DNA from 3 places in the Pseudoalteromonas sp. T1lg122 genome. Region 1 is predicted to be linked to each of the others. Evidence: predicted binding sites of a transcription regulator. Region 1 holds the regulator's gene; each other region holds the start of a gene.
The links. The regulator sigma-54, encoded in region 1, starts transcription at its own class of promoters, with help from an activator protein. The targets are predictions, from matches to a motif close to GTTGGCACGNNNNTNGNNT.
Positions count from the first base shown of each region.

Region 1 (6,700 bases):
GGCCGTTTTTATTTATACCAATTCGCTTAATTAAGTAGTATTGCGAATTGGTATTAGATCAATAACCAAGTTGCGGTGCCTAAAAAGGCAAAGATACCAACAATATCAGTGACGGTTGTCAGCACTACACTCCCGGCAAGGGCTGGGTCTATTTTCATTTTTTTGAGGATTAGCGGAATACTCGCACCTGCAATACCGGCTGCGACAAGGTTCATAAACATTGCAAACGCTAAGACCGCACCGAGCTTAAAGTCCCATTGCCATAGAGCAACCACGCCAGCAATTAAGACTGACCAAATAACACCATTAAGCGCACCAATTGCTAACTCTTTAAGTAGTAAGAAGCGTTGGTTAGTTTGGTTGATATGACCTACGGCTATACCACGAATAACCAGTGTCAGGGTTTGGCTGCCCGCAACACCTCCCATTGAAGGGACGATACCGTTTAGCACCGCCAAAATAGGTAAAATTGCTAAGGTGTTTTCAAAAAAGCTTGCCACAATGGCTGCTAGCAATGCGGTTAATAAGTTAACCCCAAGCCAAATAGAGCGACGCTGCGAACTCTTTAGTACTGGCGCAAAGGTATCTTCTTCATCGTCTAGACCCGCGAGGCTTAGCATACTGTGCTCTGCATCTTCACGGATTACGTCAACGATATCATCGATGGTAATACGACCAAGCAAGTGGGCGTTATCATCAACAACAGGGGCTGAAATCCAGTTGTGTCGTTCGAACAGTTGCGCGACATCACTTTCATCCATCGAAATTGGAATTGACTCACAATCTTCATCCATTAAGTCTCTGACAACTTTATCGGATGAATTAGTGAGTAGGGTGGTTAACGAGAGCGCCCCTAAAAAGCAATTATGCTTATCTACCACGTACAGATCATCAGTGCCCTCTGGTAATTCGCCCCTTAAGCGTAAATAGCGTAATACTACATCGAGGGTAACATCTGGACGAATGGTTACCGTATCGCTGTTCATCAAGGCACCGGCTGAGCGCTCTTGATAAGAAAGTGCTTGCGTTGCTCTCTCTCTATCTTGCGAGTCCATGGCACTGACAACGTCTTGATATACGGTATCAGGAAGACTACGTAGGACTTCACCTAAGTCATCGTCGTCCATGTCTTCTGTGGCTGCAGCGATGTGCTCAGGCTCCATCTGGGCAATAATGCCAAGACGTACATCTTCAGACAGTTCTTCTAGAACATCACCGCGGACATCTGGGTCAACCAGTTGCCAAAGCATACGACGAATTTTATGAGGAGAAGATTCAAGTAAAAGGGCTGTATCACAAGGCGCCGTTTTAGCTAACATACCGCGCACTTGAACAAATTGACCACTATTGAGTGACTTGGTCACTTGTTTGAGTTGTTGTAGTGGGTAATCTTGTTCAAAGGCTTCTGGCATTGGCGTCCTTACAACTGAAAAAAGTTTAAATAGGCTAAGCAAATCAGCATAGTTGCTTTGTGGTGTATTTGCAGAGATATCGTCGCACTGCGATAAATTTATTAAGAGTTTTGTAATTTAGAGAAGCGAGCGATATAAAAGTAGGATATTTAAAGGGAATTTTAAATATCCGAATTAAGTTTACCGTAAACCCCGAAGGCTTAGCAAATGCTATTCTTGCTCGTGAAAGCGTTGCGCAATTAATTCGCCAATTGCCGTTAATGCGGCATCAGCATCCGGGCCTTCGCATACAACGCGAACTTCTTTACCTTGGCTGCTTTCAAGTAGCATTAACGCTAACACGCTGTCGCCTTCGGCTTCTTTATCGTCTTGATAAAGGGTAATTTTGGCATCAAATTGCAGCGCTAATTGCGCCAAAACAGTGGCAGCACGAGCATGTAAACCAAGTTTATTTTGAATTAAAAAAGTATCTTCAGCGTGCATTCTAGGTGCCTAATTAAATGTCTTGTTCACGGTGACGAATTTTTACATTGGCATGGCTTTTCGCAAAGCTTTCACCAATTGTTTGCGCTAAATAAACAGAGCGGTGTTGGCCACCGGTACAACCAATTGCAATAGTTAGGTAACTGCGGTTATTGCGCTCTAAATGTGGCAACCATGTTTGCACAAAGGTCTGTATTTGCCATGTGAACTTTTGCACTATGCTGTGGCTCGCAAGATAATCTTTTACTGGTTGATCAAGGCCTGTTAGCGGCTTTAAATCTGGCTCCCAGTGTGGATTAGGTAAAAAGCGTGCATCAAATACGTAGTCAGCTTCTTTTGGTATACCGTGCTTAAAGCCAAACGACATAAAGGTAATAATCAGCTTTTTATCTTTTTTACCTAAGATCTTTTCGCGAATTGATTCAGCTAACTGATGAACACTCAAATCGGTGGTGTCAATCATAAAATCAGCGCGGGTGATCAGCACATCGAGCAATATTTTTTCTTGTTTAATAGCAAGATCGAGTGGCAAAGAATCAATCGATAATGGATGTAAGCGGCGTGTTTCTGAAAAGCGCTTTATCAGGGTTTGATCATCACTATCTAAGTAAAATAGCGTTGGGTTTGCAAACCCTGGTAGGTATTCAAGAATATCATTAAATTCTTGCTGCTCTTTCGGTAAGTTACGTACGTCGATACTGACTGCTATTTTATCGTAATTATCAGATACGCTACGTACGAGTGAAGGCAGCAAATTCACTGGAATATTATCAACGCAATAATAGCCTAAGTCTTCAAGTACTCGTAAAGCGACCGATTTACCTGAGCCTGAGCGACCGCTGATAATGATTAATTCCATTTATGCCTCTGCTGATATGACCTGAAACAGTTGCTGATCGGTTGTAGCACTGCGTAACTGTTTACAAAATTCTTTATCTTTAAGTCTATCAGCAATTGTTGATAAGGTCTTTAGGTGAAGCTGACAGTCACCATCTGGTACGATGAGTGCCACAAATATATCAACCGGGCGGTTATCAATAGCATCAAAATTGATGGGTGATTCACTCACTATGATAAACGCATGGGGTTCATCGGCACCGCTCATTCGACCATGGGGAATAGCAATACCGCGACCGATGCCGGTGCTGCCTAGTTTTTCTCGGTTGAGCAAAGCATCTAGGATATCTTGTTGCGATAAATGAGGAAGCTGCTGGTGGGCCAGTTCGCTGATATATTCAAGAATTCTTTTTTTGCTATTAAAAAGGACCGCAGCTTTGCTGCAGTCCTGGTTAGTAAGTGAACTTAGTTTCATAATTTAATGTCGAGCTAATTTCTCTTTGTGTTTAATGACTTGGCGATCAAGCTTATCGATCAGTGAGTCAATGGCTGCGTACATATCTTGATGTTCTGTAGAAGCGAACAATTCGCCTCCGTTTACATGTAAAGTTGCTTCTGCTTTTTGGCTTAATTTTTCTACATCTAGAATGACATGAACATTATTTATATGGTCAAAATGCCTTTCTAGTTTCGCAAACTTGGTGTTTACATAGTCTCTTAATGAATCAGTGATTTCTACATGACGACCAGTTAAATTTAGTTGCATAAGCATTTTTCCTTCTATGTAAAACGTCTAAATCAAACTCTTGCGCTGATTAGACGGAGGTATTGCTAGAGACTCACGATATTTTGCAATTGTACGTCTAGCTACTTTAATTCCTTGCTCAGCCAATATATCTGCAATTTTACTATCACTCAATGGTTTAGCTGAGTTTTCTGCGGCCACTAACTTCTTGATTAAAGCGCGTATTGCCGTAGAAGAACACTCACCACCATTTTCGGTGCTGACATGGCTTGAGAAGAAATATTTCAACTCAAAAATACCCCTCGGGGTATGCATATATTTTTGCGTTGTTACACGTGAAATTGTCGATTCATGCATTTCGACCATTTCAGCAACATCATTTAGCACCATCGGCTTCATCGCTTCAGGGCCGTGCTCAAAGAAAGCTTGTTGTTGTTGAACGATACAGTTGGTTACTTTTAATAACGTATCGTTACGGCTTTCTAAGCTCTTAATAAACCACTTTGCTTCTTGTAAGTGAGAGCGAATAAATTGGCTGTCGCTACTCGATTTTACTGAGCGAGACATAGCCGCATATTGGCTGTTTACTCTAATCTTTGGCATACAATCTGGGTTTAACTCAACCACCCAGCGACCTTTTACTTTTTTCACTGATACATCAGGTATAACGTACTCAGACTCTTCGCGTACTATGCTATCCGCAGGCTTAGGATTTAAGCTGTGAATAAGCGTCATCACTTCTTTAAGCTCATTTTCTTTAAGCTTAGTCTTTTTCATCAAAGTGCGATAGTCGCGACTCGCTAATAATTCGATATGCTCAGATAAAACCATTTTAGTTTCAGCTAAATATGGTGTGCTAGCGTCAAATTGACGAAGCTGAATACACAGGCATTCTTGTAAACTGCGCGCGCCAATACCAACAGGATCGAATAATTGTATTCTTTTTAAGACCGCTTCAACTTCATCAAGTTCGATTTCTTCTTCATCGTTATTTTGATTAAAGCTTTCGACAATATCTTCACAGCTGATCGTTAAAATACCTGAGTCGTCTATGGCTTCTACTATGGCTACGGCAATCGCTTCGTCAGTTGGGCTAAATGGCGTGAGCTGTAATTGCCACATTAGGTATTCTTGTAGGGTTTCAGTTGATGCGCCTTGGTAAATAGACTCATCTTCAGGCATAGGTCCTGATGATGTTGATGGGGCAGCACTCATGTACTCGTCCCACGTGACGTCCATTGCTAAGTCATCACTTACGGTGTCTTTATTGAGGGCGTCACTGCTTTCTTGCTCGTATTCGCTAGGTGCTTCTTCTGCAGACGCGCTTAGTTGCATATCGTCAGATTCAGCTTTTTGCTCATTCTTACCGATACTTTCTTCGTTGTAATCAGCCTCTTCCACTTCAAGTAGGGGATTACTATCAAGCGCTTCTTGAATTTCTTGCTGGAGATCCAATGTACTGAGCTGCAACAAACGAATCGCTTGTTGCAGTTGTGGAGTCATTGTAAGTTGCTGGCCCATGCGCAGCTGTAATGATTGCCTCATGTATCCCTAACAATCCTTTTTAAGTTATCGATGACTGTGCTGTGACAGTTAAAAAATTATCGATTTATTGTCATTGTTATAAGTCTAGCAGATGCTCTAGTCGGTGGCGTAATGGTTACAGCCTGAATTGCTCGCCTAGATATACATCACGTACAGTTTGGTCAGCTAATACGTGCTCAGGTGTGCCTGATGCAATTAGCTCCCCATGAGAAACAATGTAGGCTTTTTCACAAACATCAAGGGTTTCTCTAACATTATGGTCAGTAATGAGTACCCCAATACCGCGGTTTTTTAGGTGCTCAATAATTTTCTTTATATCTAACACTGAAATTGGATCAACACCAGCAAAAGGCTCATCTAAAAGGATAAATTTAGGATTTGCGGCTAATGCGCGAGCAATTTCAACGCGGCGACGTTCGCCACCTGACAGCGCCATACCTTGGCTGTCACGGATATGTTGAATGCTAAATTCGTCGAGTAAGCTGTTTAGCGTTTCTTCGCGGGTGGTTTTATTTAGATCTTTACGGGTTTCTAAAATTGCCATCAAGTTTTGATAAACCGTCAACTTTCTAAAAATTGACGACTCTTGCGGCAGATAACCAATACCTAAACGTGCGCGGCTATGCATTGGTAAAAGCGTAATGTCGTTATCATCAATGCTGATTTTACCTTTGTCGCTAGGTACTAAGCCTACAATCATATAGAAGGTTGTCGTTTTACCTGCGCCATTTGGACCAAGTAAACCAACAATGCTGCCAGCTTCAACTTCAAGGCCTACATTTTTAACCACTTGGCGGCCTTTGTAGCTCTTAGCTAAAAGCTCTGCTTTTAATGTGCTCATGGTTGGCCTTTGTTATCTTTTTTGTTTTCAACTGGAACGAGGATCGTGTGTACGCGATCTGTTGAGTTTTCGTCTTTTTCTGCGCTGATCAGCTGTTGAGCCATATCGTAGGTAATGCTTTTGGCCGTTACTTTTTGACCCGATTGAGTGACTTCAGCTTCGCCATTGAGTGTTAAGAAGCGTTTCGCAACATCGTAACGTACTTCTTGTGCACTGGCGCTCATTACGGTGCCATCAGCTTGCTTTTCTTCGAAATAAGCAGGATTACCTGTCGCGATAATTAATTCGACAGTGCCTTCGGTGTCTCCACCGTGTGCTTCAAGACGCTCAGCTGTAATACGACGATTACCATGCACGATCTCTACGTTACCTTCGAATATGCCAACGCCATCTTTTAGTTTACCAACTTGGCGGTCTGAGCTAATGCTAATTTGTGCGCCAGTTTGCTCAGCAGCCGCGCCTGAAAACGCGATCAATAAGCTTGGGATCAGGAGTAGTTTCTTAAGTTTATTGGTCATAGTATATGGTTCGTGTATGGTTAGTTAACTCAACAATTTCGGTTTTTAGATCGGCTTTTAAGCCTTTCCCGGTAATCTTTAAATTCGGTCCTGTTAGCGTCACAGGTTGCTTAGAAAACATGGTCATTTTATCAATGTCGACATTAATGTTTTCAGCTTTAATATCTTCGATCATGCCGTTGTGGGTTAAGTTTTTAGCAACCACATCCCCTTCAAAAATCAGCTGATCGTTTTCGTATAAAGTGGCTTCTTTGGCTTTTACTTGCCATACCTGCTGGTCGCCATAAATCGTAAAAATTGGTTGTTCAAAAAAGGTAAA
Region 1 is NZ_PQCG01000031.1:96,822-103,521, forward strand. It holds gene mgtE (magnesium transporter) at 54-1,412, opposite strand; gene C2M33_RS11270 (HPr family phosphocarrier protein) at 1,623-1,895, opposite strand; gene rapZ (RNase adapter RapZ) at 1,909-2,754, opposite strand; gene ptsN (PTS IIA-like nitrogen regulatory protein PtsN) at 2,755-3,207, opposite strand; gene hpf (ribosome hibernation promoting factor) at 3,211-3,498, opposite strand; gene C2M33_RS11290 (RNA polymerase factor sigma-54) at 3,526-5,022, opposite strand; gene lptB (LPS export ABC transporter ATP-binding protein) at 5,138-5,863, opposite strand; gene lptA (lipopolysaccharide transport periplasmic protein LptA) at 5,860-6,381, opposite strand; gene lptC (LPS export ABC transporter periplasmic protein LptC) at 6,371-6,700, opposite strand, start outside.

Region 2 (6,700 bases), on a different contig from region 1:
TTATTGACATTGCTTACCATAATTTTGACCTATACATTACCCAACATATGCCTTTATATCGGCGGGCACAGCGGATACTTTAGCATAAATATAAAAAATTAAATATTTACTTGTACAGACTCGACCCCATCCACACGTGCATTTAATACTTTACCTGATTTTTTGTTTTTTACACGTACTAATTCGTCTAACGTACCATCTTCTAAAGCAATTCCAGTGGTTTTAATTCTCAAACCGCCTAACGAAGCATAAATAGTAACGTTATCGCCTTTACAAACCATACAAACCTGGCTCATAACAATAGGTGTGCCATCACGTAAATTGCGCTTACTGCGACTACCAATGAGTATAGTCTCATCTTGTACATATTGCGTTCTGACAAATTGTTTAGGTTTCATTTCTAGGCGCAAGTGCTCTGCTCGAATAACCTCGCCACGTGCTAAATTAGTGGTAACAACAACCACAGGTTCGAGCTCTATAATGCGAACGTGAACGTATTGGGTCCAACTATTTAAGTCTTGGCACTTAAGTTGTACAGTTACCTGCCGATTAAAAGGAGGCTCTGTCGGTAACTCTTTGTTTATTGGTGACTCACACAGTCTCTCTGGAATGCGACCATCTAATGGTAAAGCACTAATTTGCGGTGTGGTGTCCAGATCAGGGAGCTGTTCACTAACAAAATCGACAGCGATTTGTTGAAGTTGCTCGTTATTATAAACTTCAGCCTGTAGTTGTGTTGCAAACAACAGGCTAGTAAGAAAATAAAAAACACTGTATCTTCGGCTTTTTTTTAACAAACTCATATTGTTTCGACTATGCTTATTGTTGAAAACAAGGTATAAATATTTTGCGTCAAAAAACAGACGCTTCGTAACCTTATGTAGCTTTAACACAAAGAAGGCAATTATTGTTCCAGCTCTGATTGTTTATCTTTAGGAGATTGAAATGGCAGGCATTTTAGACTCAGTTAACCAGCGTACTCAGTTGGTTGGGCAAAACCGCCTTGAATTACTATTATTCAAACTCAGAGGGCGACAACGCTTTGGTATCAACGTGTTTAAAGTAAGAGAGGTTCTGCAATGCCCACCACTTACTAACATGCCAAAATCAAATGCGTACATTCGTGGTGTTGCGCATATCCGTGGTCAGACTATCTCAGTGATTGATTTATCGATGGCTGTGGGTGGCCCTGCAATCGAAAACATTAAAGACAGTTTTATCATCATTGCCGAGTATAACCGTTCAGTGCAAGGTTTCTTAGTTGGCGGTGTTGAACGTATCGTTAATATGAACTGGGAAAAAATAATGCCGCCACCATCAGGTGCTGGTCGTTATTCATACCTAACAGCAGTCACAGAAATTGAGAACGAGTTAGTTGAAATTCTTGACGTTGAAAAAATCTTAAATGAAATTTGCCCAGTGAACACCGAAGTGAGTGCTGAGGTTGTTGGTGATGGCGAAATTCAGCGTGATTTAGGTGAGCGTATCGTCTTTATTGCAGATGACTCTGCGGTCGCTCGAAATCAAGTGAAACGAGCGCTTGAACCGTTAGGTGTGCAAACTGAGCTTGCTAAAAACGGTAAAGAAGCATTACTACGTTTACGCGAGATTGCTCAGCTGGATTGTAAAAATGATATCACTGAGCGCGTTGGCTTATTGATATCAGATGTAGAAATGCCAGAAATGGATGGTTATACACTGACCGCCGAAATCAAAGCAGATCCAAAATTATCACCTTTACATGTGATCTTGCATACCTCTCTAAGTGGGGTATTTAACCAAGCAATGATCGAAAAAGTAGGTGCCGATGATTTTATTGCAAAATTTAACCCAGATGAATTAGCAACAGCTGTGAAAAAGTGGGTTCATTGTGATTAATTATTTATAGGTGGTATTACTTTGGAAAATAAGCATTTACAACAAAGCGAATACGATCAATTCCGCTCTTTCTTAGAGCAACAATGTGGCATCGTGCTTGGTGACAACAAACTGTATTTAGTTAAAAGTCGTCTTGCACCGCTGATGGCTCGCTTTAATGTTGAGTCATTATCACAGTTGGTAAGTAAAACTTTAAGTCCTCACGAGAGGCAGCTTCGTGCCGCTGTGGTTGATGCGATGACCACCAATGAAACGCTTTGGTTTCGTGATCAATACCCGTTTGAATTATTGAAAACTAAGCTGTTTCCTGAGCTTAAAGATGTGCGTAGGCCACTTAAAATATGGTCAGCGGCAAGTTCATCAGGGCAAGAGCCGTATTCAATTGCCATGTCGGTTGCCGAGTTTCAGTCTAAAAATCCGGGAGTATTAAAAATGGGTGCGCAAATAATTGGCACTGATATTTCTAATACCATGCTTGATATGTGTAAAAATGCTGAGTATGACGCCTTGGCACTTGCTCGCGGTCTGTCGATGGAAAGACGTCAAAAATTCTTTAAAGACAGCGGCAATGGAATGGCTCAGGTTATTGACCCAATAAGAAAAATGGTCAGCTTTAGACATTTAAACTTATTGGATTCATACGCTTTAATGGGCAAGTTTGACATTATATTCTGCCGCAATGTGTTGATTTACTTCTCACCGGAAGTAAAAGCGAAAATCATTGCACAGTTTGCGCAAGCTTTAAACCCAAAAGGCTACCTGTTTTTAGGTGCGTCAGAGTCAATGGCGGGCTTAAGTGATAGCTTTGATATGGTTCGTTGTAACCCGGGTATCATCTATCAGAAAAAGTAAACTCTCCTTAGCAACCTAGTTCTTAGGTTGCTAAATAAACCTATTTTTCAACATCTTATATAATTAAAAATCACTCTTTATTTTTGGCTTACCTTTTGCATTATCCCCTGTAGAGTCAATTTTTTGGAGATGGTTATGGCTATCAGTTTTGATAAAGCATTTGGTGTTCATCCTCATGCGATGTTGATCCGTTCACAACGCGCTGAGTTATTAGCGACAAATATCGCTAATGCTGATACGCCGGGCTACAAAGCGAAAGATATCGATTTTGCCTCGGCATTAAAAGCGGCAAAAAGCAACCAACAGGGCGGCAACAGCATGGTTCGAACCGATGCAAAACATATTGCCGGAGGCAGTCGTTTTGTTGGTGGTGCAGAAATGTTTCGTACGCCAAATCAAGCAGATACAGGTGATGGTAACTCTGTTGATATACAAGTGGAACGAAACTTGTATGTACAAAACTCATTAGAGTATCAGGCAAGCCTGCAATTTATGAGTAGTAAAATTTCAGGCCTTAAAAAAGCCCTCGGTAGTCAAGGAGCTTAATCATGAGTTTGTATAATGTTTTTGATATTTCAGCAACCGGTATGACCGCGCAAAATGTTCGCCTAAATACCACAGCCAGTAATATCTCGAATGCGAATACGATTAGTTCTAGCCAAGACAAAACGTACCGAGCGCGCCATCCTGTTTTTGCCGCTGAGTTGACTAAAGCGTCATCATCACAAAGCAATCCTCAGGGCTCTTCTGTAGGCGTTAAAGTGTTAGGCATTGTAGAGAGCGATAAGCCACTACAAATTGAATATAACCCGAACCACCCAAGTGCGGATGAAAACGGTTATATCTACAAACCTAACGTTAATGTCGTAGAAGAAATGGCAAATATGATTTCTGCCTCTCGCTCTTACCAAACAAATGTGCAAGTTGCTGATGCAGCTAAGCAAATGTTAAGTAAAACACTGTTGTTAGGACAACGGTAATCGAGGATAAGTTATGAGTAACGACATCAGCTCTGCATCATCATCCTATTTGGATAGCTTGCGTTGGAATCAAAGCAATACGCAAACAACTGAAGAAGACAACAACACGCTTTCTCAGGAAGATTTCTTTTCGTTGTTAACACAGCAGTTGTCGTTCCAGGATCCGAGTAATCCAGCAGATAACGATCAAATGATTGCGCAAATGACGAACTTCACTATGGCTGAAGGTATTTCAAACTTAAATGAAAAGTTTGATTCACTCACTGCGTCAATGACATCGAACTCTGCATTACAAGCTTCAACACTTGTGGGAAAACAAGCACTGCTTGAATCTGACACCATTGATTTTGATGGTGAAAATGCAGCAAAAGGCTCGGTGGTTGCAGAAACAGCGGTTGAAACACTGACGCTGAGAATTACAGATTCATCAGGCCAGTTAGTACGCACCATTGATTTAGGCTCTCAGTCAGCAGGTGCACTGCGTTTTGAGTGGGATGGCAAAGATAACGATGGCAATGTACTCCCTGAAGGTGAGTATGACATCAGTGCTGAAGGCTATGTAAATGGTGACTACAGCAGCCTGCCAATGGCGACCTTTAAAAATATTGAAAGTGTCAATATCAATGGTAGCAGCGGCATTATCGTAAATACAAAAGAGGGTGCGGTTAGGCTGACTGATATAGCTGAAATCGCATAAGTAAAAAAAGGTTTGGGTTAGCTTAGGCTAAGAGATAGGTTAGAGGTGAGTTATGAGCTTCAATATTGCATTAACAGGTTTAGCAGCCGCGCAAAAAGATTTAGACGTTACCGCAAATAACATTGCGAACGTGAATACTACGGGCTTCAAAGAGTCTCGTGCAGAGTTTGCTGATGTGTACGCATCATCAGTATTTAGCTCTGGTAAAACAAAAAATGGTGACGGTGTAAGAACAACCATGGTGGCACAGCAATTCCACCAAGGTTCGTTATCATTCACAAATAACTCTTTAGATTTAGCGATTACGGGTGAAGGTTACTTCGCAATGGCTAATGACTTAGGTGCACAAGACTTTACTTATACGCGTGCTGGTGCGTTCAAACTTAATAAAGATAACTTTATTGTTGATGCGAGCGGCAATTACTTACAAGGTTTCCCTGTTGATGAAGCAACCGGTGATACAACCTCTGTTAGTTTAAGTACTTCATCTGCACTACAAATTCCTGATGCTTCAGGTTCACCGCGTGCAACGACGAATGTTTACTCATCATTTAACCTTGATTCGCGTGCCTCTGCGCCAACAGTGACACCATTTGATCCTGAAACAAGTGCGACTTACAACAGTTCAACGTCGACAACTGTATATGATTCATTAGGTGAGCCACATATTTTACAATTCTTCTTTGTGAAAACTGACTCAGCGACTACAGGTAATGAGAATGAGTGGGAAGTGTATGCAACACTTGATGAAAAGCCATTTGACTCTAGTGGTGTAGAGCAAACAACAACACCTTATACTCCATTAACTACATTCCAATTTGATGCGAGCGGTTTACCACTTAGCACGGATGGTGTAGCAAATACAGATACAACTTTTAATCCTTTAACCCTACCAAATGGTGCCGGTGCTGCAACAGGTCTATCTGATTTACTTTCTAATGGTGCGAGCTTCCCAGATGATGTAACAATGAACTGGCGTGATGAAGCGGCAACAGCGAATAAAGTACCAACTCAATATGCAAGTAACTTTGAAGTGAAAGCACTTGAGCAAGACGGTGCGACGGTAGGTCGTCTATCGGGTATTGATATCGGCTCTGATGGTAAAATTGTTGCATCGTATAGTAATGGTGATACCTCGTTCTTAGGTCAAGTTGCAATGGTTCGTTTTTCGAACTCACAAGGTTTACAGCAAGTAGGTAATACTTCTTGGAAGAAGAGTTTAACGTCAGGTGAGCCAATTGCTGGTGAACCAGGTTCAGGTACTTTAGGTTCAATCAACTCATCAGCACTTGAGCAATCAAATGTTAACTTAACGAATGAACTTGTTGATTTGATTAGTGCGCAGCGTAACTTCCAAGCTAACTCACGTGCGCTTGAGGTTAACTCAACGCTACAACAAAACATTCTACAGATCCGTTAATCTTAACGGCTCTAAGCATAATCCGACACGAAGGCTGCTCCCTCTATTGGCAGCCTTTTTTCATTCTAGCAGCTCATTTTTCTCTCCTATTTCAGCGTCAATTTTACTTTGGCACTTTTATTGCATTTCTTAGTTATCGTATTTTTAGTGAGTCAATGTTATGGACAAAATGGTCTACATTGCCATGTCGGGTGCTAAGCAAAGTTTGCGCGGTCTTGAGCTCAAGGCTAACAATCTTGCGAACGCTAACACCACTGGCTTTAAAGCTGATTTTGCACAAGCTCGCTCTATGCAAGCCTTCGGGGAAGGTCTGCCATCGAGGGTGTTTGCAATGCAAGAACGCCCAGGATCTAACATGCAATCTGGTGGTTATGTAGAAACTGGCCGTGAGCTTGATATTGCTATGAGTGACCGTGGTTGGTTGAGTGTACAAGATGCATCAGGCAATGAGGCATACACCAAAACAGGCACATTAAACATTACTCCAGATGGCGCGTTGATCACCAGCCATGGCCGTCAAGTAATTGGCGAAGGTGGTCCAATCATTCTGCCATTACCTATCGAGAAAGTTGAGTTTAGTGAAGACGGTGCTATTCAGGTTCGCCCGCAAGGTGCACCAGCGAACTTTTTAGAAGTGGTTGATCGCTTAAAAGTGATTGAGGCTGATAACACTCAGCTTGAAAAAGGTAATGACGGTTTATTTCGACCAAAAGAAGACATGCTGATCAATGACCTGTGTGGTTTTTGTGATATTTCGCCAAATGTGAAAGTACTATCGGGAACGCTTGAAATGTCAAACGTAAACCCGGTGCATGAAATGGTCGACATGATCAGCAATCAACGCCAATTTGAATTACAAGTTAAATTGATGAA
Region 2 is NZ_PQCG01000034.1:439,842-446,541, reverse strand. It holds gene flgM (flagellar biosynthesis anti-sigma factor FlgM) at 1-20, opposite strand, end outside; gene flgA (flagellar basal body P-ring formation chaperone FlgA) at 99-803, opposite strand; gene C2M33_RS20215 (chemotaxis protein) at 946-1,878, shown strand; gene C2M33_RS20210 (CheR family methyltransferase) at 1,900-2,730, shown strand; gene flgB (flagellar basal body rod protein FlgB) at 2,866-3,276, shown strand; gene flgC (flagellar basal body rod protein FlgC) at 3,279-3,710, shown strand; gene C2M33_RS20195 (flagellar hook assembly protein FlgD) at 3,724-4,407, shown strand; gene flgE (flagellar hook protein FlgE) at 4,460-5,827, shown strand; gene C2M33_RS20185 (flagellar basal body rod protein FlgF) at 5,988-6,700, shown strand, end outside.
Region 2: flgB (flagellar basal body rod protein FlgB) is a predicted target of sigma-54. The motif match lies at 2,813-2,831, and genes of this name have one in related genera.

Region 3 (6,700 bases), on a different contig from region 1:
GCCAACTTCATAAAGCTCTTTTTGGCGGCTTAATTGACGCTCGATATTTTTTAATCGGGTTTCGCTATGCTTAATGTCGATTTCGGTCGCGCGAAGCACGGCTTTGTTGCGGGCAACTTCAGATTCAAACGCGGTCGTATCTAGGCGCATTAAAATATCGCCCTCAGTGACACTTTCACCTTCCTCGACAAACACTTTAGCTACACGGCCTGTCACTTCTGAGCGCAGTTGCACTTGGGTATTAAAGACTAGGTTACCAGAGGCTAAAATTGAATCGGCAATATTGCCTTGTTCAACTTCTGCAATATGCATTTCTGGTGCATCTTTATTGCCGGTGACTTGTTTTGAGATTAGTAAAGCGACAAATGCTGTAACAGCGAGGCCAATTATAATGGCTTTTTTCATGTTACTTCCTTGATGTTAAGAGCGGCATATTGCCGCTCAAAGCAGAATTAAACGAGCGCGATTACAGTCCAAATACCGTAAATAACAATACTTGGTAGGGCTGCAAACAGTAGCGCTTTATTGAAAGTGAAATTAGTCCAACTCTTCAAACCGATAGCTGCGATGAAAATGCCCCAAATAGAAAAGATATTGAGACTTTCAAGTAAGGTGTAAAATGGGTGGCCAATTTCTAAGCCAATCAAAAGTTGGTTAATTGAAGCATAGTTAAATAATGATTGTGATATTTGGTCAGTACTTGCAGTTAATACTAAGATGAGTAAACCAAGGCTTGAGATAATCATTGGCATCATAGTCCACACACCAAAGCCGTACCAAGCCCCATAACCATAATTAGCTTCTGGGTCTTGCTTCGATACAAATAGGTAATAGCCTGCCATCAGGGCATTGATAACAGCTAGACCAATAATGCCACCAAACATTGCAAACCAAACTTGCAAATCAATGGTTTGCTCCATGCTTTGGCGAATCATTTTTTGTTCTGCAATAGTGGCATCTACACTGGCAACAGCGACTTGTTGATCGATTAAAAATTGCGGGTCAGCTTTATTGTAAAAAGCAAACATGCTGGCAGCGAGAATGCCGGCAAGTAAGATAAAGGCAACAAAAGACCAACCTTTTGCTTCTTTTAAGCCATTAAAAGCTTTGCTCGGGCTGATAAAAATATCAACCAAAGCAGTCATGACATTTGATGATTTCATTTTTTATTCCTTGTTTTATAACATTTGTTTTTAGGTACTAAAATATCCTGTTTAGTAACAAATTAGCAATTTGTTTTGTAACTGTATGTTAACAGCTGTGATTAGTAAATCTGTGATATGGTTTAAGGATTAATTTGAGTCGAATTTATTAGGAATAGTAGGTCGTTATGGTGAATAGCAAAGGTCGTTGTATTGATGAGTTGGTATTAGGATTCTGGCGCTTGTTAGATTGGCAGATAACGCCACAGCAATGCTTAAGTTTTTTAGAAAATGCAATAGAGATGGGGGTGTCACATACCGATCATGCTGACATCTACGGTGAATACGGTTGTGAAGCCGAATTTGGTAAAGCACTTAAACTAAAACCAAGTATTCGTGATGAAATCAAAATAATCACTAAGTGTGGTATCAAGCCTGCGTTTGCAAGCCTAGGATTGCAAGGCAAAGCAAACCATTATGATTCAAGTGCCGCGCATATAATTGCCTCAGCACAGCAGTCACTTAAAAACTTCAACACTGATCGTTTAGATGTATTACTTATCCATCGCCCTGATTACTTAATGAACGCCGATGAAATGGCACAAGCATTTAATACCCTAAAAGCAAATGGTGATGTGCTTGACTTTGGTGTATCTAATTTTACGCCATCGCAACTTAGCCTGTTGCAGTCGCGTTTAGACTTTGAGCTTGTGACCAATCAAATTGAGTTTTCTCCTTACGAAATGAAAGCGCTTGATGATGGCAGCTTAGACCAATGCCAATTGCTCGATATCAAACCTATGCTTTGGTCACCATTAGCTGGGGGTCGTATATTCTCAAGTGATGATGAAAAAGCGGTACGTTTACGTGCAGTGCTAGAGCAGGTTGGTGCTGAAATTGGCGCGACAGCCATTGATCAAGTTGTTTATGCTTGGCTGTTAATGCACCCAAGTGCACCGTCTGTGGTACTCGGTACGGGGAATATTGAGCGTGTTAAATCAGCGGTTGAAGCTAAGCAGCTTACAATGAACCGTGAACAATGGTATCGCATTTGGCAAGGCTCAACTGGTCATAGTGTGCCTTAACGTACAGCCCAAAATGAGAAAAGGGCCTTACGGCCCTTCGTGTTGCAGCAAGTAACACATTCTTTATAAAGTGAAGTCAACCGCGTAAGCGACGTACACTTTTACATCTGAACCATCGATGTCATTGTCTGAAAGACCGAAAGTAAAGCCGTCTTTCGACACTGAAACGCCGTAGTCGATGATGTCATCATCACCAATGAAATCCCCTGAGTAATGACCTAAATGAAGGGCCATTTCTGCACCGGTACTACCAACTGGGAAGCTGTAGTCAGCATTTAAATAAAGTGAATCACCAAAATCTGTACCGTCACCGCTTGCTGCTGATGTTGCTAGTATTGCTGCACCAAAGGTGAAGCTACCCATGCTAATGCTACCGTAGATTTCTGAGAAGTCTGCATCTGTGTAAGATGCTGCATCTGGGTATGCATAATAAATGTAGCCAACATCGTAGCTAAAGGTTTCATTGATTTCACCGCCAAAACCAGCATAAAGGTCTAGCTCGTAAGTCATGTCGTCAGCCCAGCTAGCATTCGACACCCAAGTACCTGCATAAAAGCCAGATTCACTTGCGTAGTCGATACCACCCTGGATTGCAGCATCACCACCGCCTTGCTCTTGACCACGCCATAAGTAGTTTGAAGTTGCCGCAGCGTTTGCTGTGACTTCTGCATAGCTATATGTTGAGCTCAAAGTTAATAGCGCAAGGGCGCTTGCTGCGACCGTTTTTTTTAGTTTTAGCATGTTTCTGTATCCTGTTGTTATGTTGATTTTGTCCCATTTCAGATTGCAGTCTGGTTATTATTTGAGGACATTTTCTATGTGTTGTCTGGATACGATATTGCACTGGTTGTGCCAAGTTCATTTTGTATGGGATATTTTATGCTTAAACGCTTTAAAAACAGACTTTTAAGCTTGTTTAATTTTGGAAGGGGTGGTTATTTGAATTATTCATGCGCACACGTGTGGTGCAATAAATAACCCGATTGCACAATTGCGAAGCAACCGGGTTTTGCTTATTTGAGAGTGACTTAGCCGAAAATTGCACGCATTAGACTAATTGTTTCTTCGACGCTGCGGCCTTTTTCAACTTCACTGATGATTGAATCGCGCTTAGCTTTGATATGTTCAGGGATATCATCGCTTGCTAGTGCACGGTCTACCAGTATCTCAGCTGATTCTTTGCCACGGCGTACGGTCTTTTTACCTGCTGAGCTCGTGGTACTCTTAGGTTTGTTTAACAACTTAATATAGTTTGAGTTATCAGCGGTACTTTTATCTGCATAATAAAAGAAGCTCGGTAATAGGGCTTTGATTTCAACCAGAGAGTGTTCAAGCTCATTTGCTGCGTTGGCCATTTTGAACCAAGGCATACTATGAATGGCTTCGACAACATCTTGCCAGTAGCGCTCAAAATCGCGGTTATTAAGCTTAGTAATGCCTAATGCCGCACAAAGAGCATCGAGCTTACTATTTACGATTGGTGTAAACACGTCAGGTCGGCGCATCGCAAGTAAGCGAGTAGCAGGAGCAAGCGTTGGTTTTTCATCGCTGCCATTAAATGCCATGAAGTAAGCAACCATAAAATGCTGATAATGTTCTTGCGTTACTTCACCCTCGAGTGGAATGTGTGCAAGCGCTTCATCAAATGCGCCAGGTAAATCACTCAACATTTGGTGGAAACCTTTTGCGTTCTTGGTAGAAGCAAACCATTCAACGTCGAAGTTATAGCTGCTTGGGTCTAGTGAAGCACTGTGTTTACCTGAAAACGCTAAACGGTCTTCAGGGATCATTTCTTTGAGTGATTGCGATTTAATTGCTGCAAGGTAATTAGCCAAGCGTAGTTGCTCATCAAGCGCTATCAGTTCTTTATGCTGTTCGATGAAGCCTGCGATAACAGGCCATGGCGCAACCCTTAGTGTTTTTAGCTGCAAAAAGCTGATTGCAGAAATTAATAAGTCATGAAGTTTTTTAAGTGTCGGTAATTGCTTATCTTCTAACAGATCGTAGTTAATGCGATCGCGGCTTGCACTTAATAGCTCATAGCACCAACCTAAAAAGTCTTCAGGGTGATTTTCTACTTTAACTGCCATTAGGTTTAAGCTGATATCAGAGGCTTGCTTGAGGATGTTTTGATAAATTTGACTTTCTTGCTCGCCAAGCGCCATTTTTGACGGTGAAATAAGCAGTTTCTTCATGCTTAATCGATACTCCAGTTTTGACTAAATTGGGTTGTTTAATTTTAGTACACAGGGTGCAAAAACAACAGGGGCGTGCATCATACCGAAGTAATGAAATGATGCAATCTTACTGATAATTTATAAGTAAGATTGCGTCTGACGTGGTTAATTAATCATTGTCATCGAGTGTAAATAATTGTTCAACACTGAGCTCAAAGTGAGCAGCAATTTTTAACGCGATAATCACCGAGGGTATAAAGCGGCCTGTTTCAACTGTGCTAATGGTTTTACGTGATACTGCAATGGCATCAGCAAGTTCTTGCTGCGATAACCCCTTATCTTTACGGAATTTAGCGATATTATTTTGCACTTTTACACCTAGTCTCTACTTTGCCAAATAATTGATACGCCATATATCAAACACATCAAGGCAAGGTAAAATGTGGCCATCATGCTATGAGATACATTTAAAGCAAGTTCATCAGCTAATAAAAAAATAGCCCCCATGCTAAAAAGTAATCCAAGCACAACATGTTTATAAGCGATGGTATCAACCGTATTTAAAAATTCATCCTTATATGTAAGGCGATAGCCAAGTTTCCATGTAAATCCACCTCTAATTACAAACATAAAGAATGAACCAATAAATGCGGCACCACCAATAAACAGTAAAGGCACTGATGTTTGCTTGAGCATTGGGTAAACACTAATAATTAATAACGTGACCCCCATGAATATTGAAAACCATGCGTTATGACTCATAAACTTTTCTTCCGTTTTGATATCTTGCTTAGACATAATCGTTTCCTTTTATTTTCAACTCAAATGTAACCTATAGGTATCAATGTAACCCTAGGGTATCATGTGGTCAAGTTTTTTTTGTAACCTGTAGGTATCAAAAAGTTTCAGCGCTGATTCATATTCTTGTACCTAAGCTTGTTTACGAACCTTTTTATGTGTTGGGCAATGCATTTGCGCCTAACTCCCGCTATGATATGAACATTGTTTGCCCATTTTTAAGGATGATTATGAAAACCTTACTGAAAATCGTTGGTGTCATCTTCGTATTACTGATTGCATTGGTAGTCGCAGCACCATTTCTCATACCTACAGACGCGATATTTAATAAAGTATCGGAGCAAGTAGAACAAACCACAGGTCGTAGTCTGACTATTAACGGCGATAAAAAGTTGTCGGTATTTCCATCATTAAAACTCGAATTGAATGATGTGCACTTTGCCAATATGCAAACGGGCTCGCAAAAAGATATGGCGAGCATGCAACAACTTGCTATTCGTATCCCTTGGATGTCGTTATTTGGCGGTGAGTTTAAGCTAGATAAATTTGTGATTAACGAACCAACGATTTTGTTAGAAACCGATAAAAATGGTAAAGCAAACTGGCAATTATTTGATGCGGTTGCTGAGCAACCACAGACAGAGCAGCAAAAGAGTTCTAGCGCAGTTAACTTACCAGATAACTTTGATATCGAGCTTGGTGAAGTGGCAATCTATGGCGGTACTTTTACTTATCTAGACGGTAAAACCGGGGCAAAACAACAGATAAGCGATTTAGAGTTAGCCATCTTATTACCTTCTCTTCGTAAGACCTTAGAGTTAAAAGGCGGTATTACCTATATGGGTGAGCGCTTTAACTTAGATGTCACGCTAGATACACCGGTAAAAGCAATTGAAGGCGAAACCTTTAATGTCAGCACTGAGGTTGATTCTCGCTTAGTCGACTTGAACTTTAAAGGTGCAATTGCAGAAATGGGTAATGATGTGCAAGGGCTTCTTTCTGTTAGTGGTGACTCTGTTAAAAACATTGCGAGCTGGCAAGGTGTAGAGCTTAATGCAAAAGAAAATGCGTTTAATGCCTTTAATGTAAAAGGTTCAATGCACCTAAAAGGACAGCAGTTTAAGCTTACTGAGCTACTAGCCACGCTAGATGAGCTGCAAATTAAAGGTAAAAGCGATATTAAGCTTGGTGACCGTTTAGCTGTAAATGCCGATATTGATTTAGGGATGCTTGATTTAAACCCTTACTTACCGGAGGGCGTAGCTAAAGAAGAACAAGCAGAGCCTGCAGCAGATGCGCCTGCACAGCCAATTGTTTGGGATGATACTGCAATTGACATGAGCGGCTTAAATGCATTGGATGCAAATGTAGTCGTGCGTTCAAGTGGCTTAAAAGCAAATGATATTACTCTTGGTGAAAACCAGTTAACGGTGAACCTAAAAAATGCAGTGGCTAAAATCAGCCTAGATAAGTTTGTTGCTTATGAAGGCAATGGTAA
Region 3 is NZ_PQCG01000010.1:9,809-16,508, reverse strand. It holds gene C2M33_RS09525 (efflux RND transporter periplasmic adaptor subunit) at 1-405, opposite strand, end outside; gene C2M33_RS09520 (YIP1 family protein) at 453-1,163, opposite strand; gene C2M33_RS09515 (aldo/keto reductase) at 1,331-2,227, shown strand; gene C2M33_RS09510 (TorF family putative porin) at 2,291-2,968, opposite strand; gene C2M33_RS09505 (hypothetical protein) at 3,256-4,422, opposite strand; gene C2M33_RS09500 (helix-turn-helix transcriptional regulator) at 4,574-4,774, opposite strand; gene C2M33_RS09495 (hypothetical protein) at 4,783-5,202, opposite strand; gene C2M33_RS09490 (AsmA family protein) at 5,433-6,700, shown strand, end outside.
Region 3: C2M33_RS09510 (TorF family putative porin) is a predicted target of sigma-54. The motif match lies at 3,066-3,084, and genes of this name have one in related genera.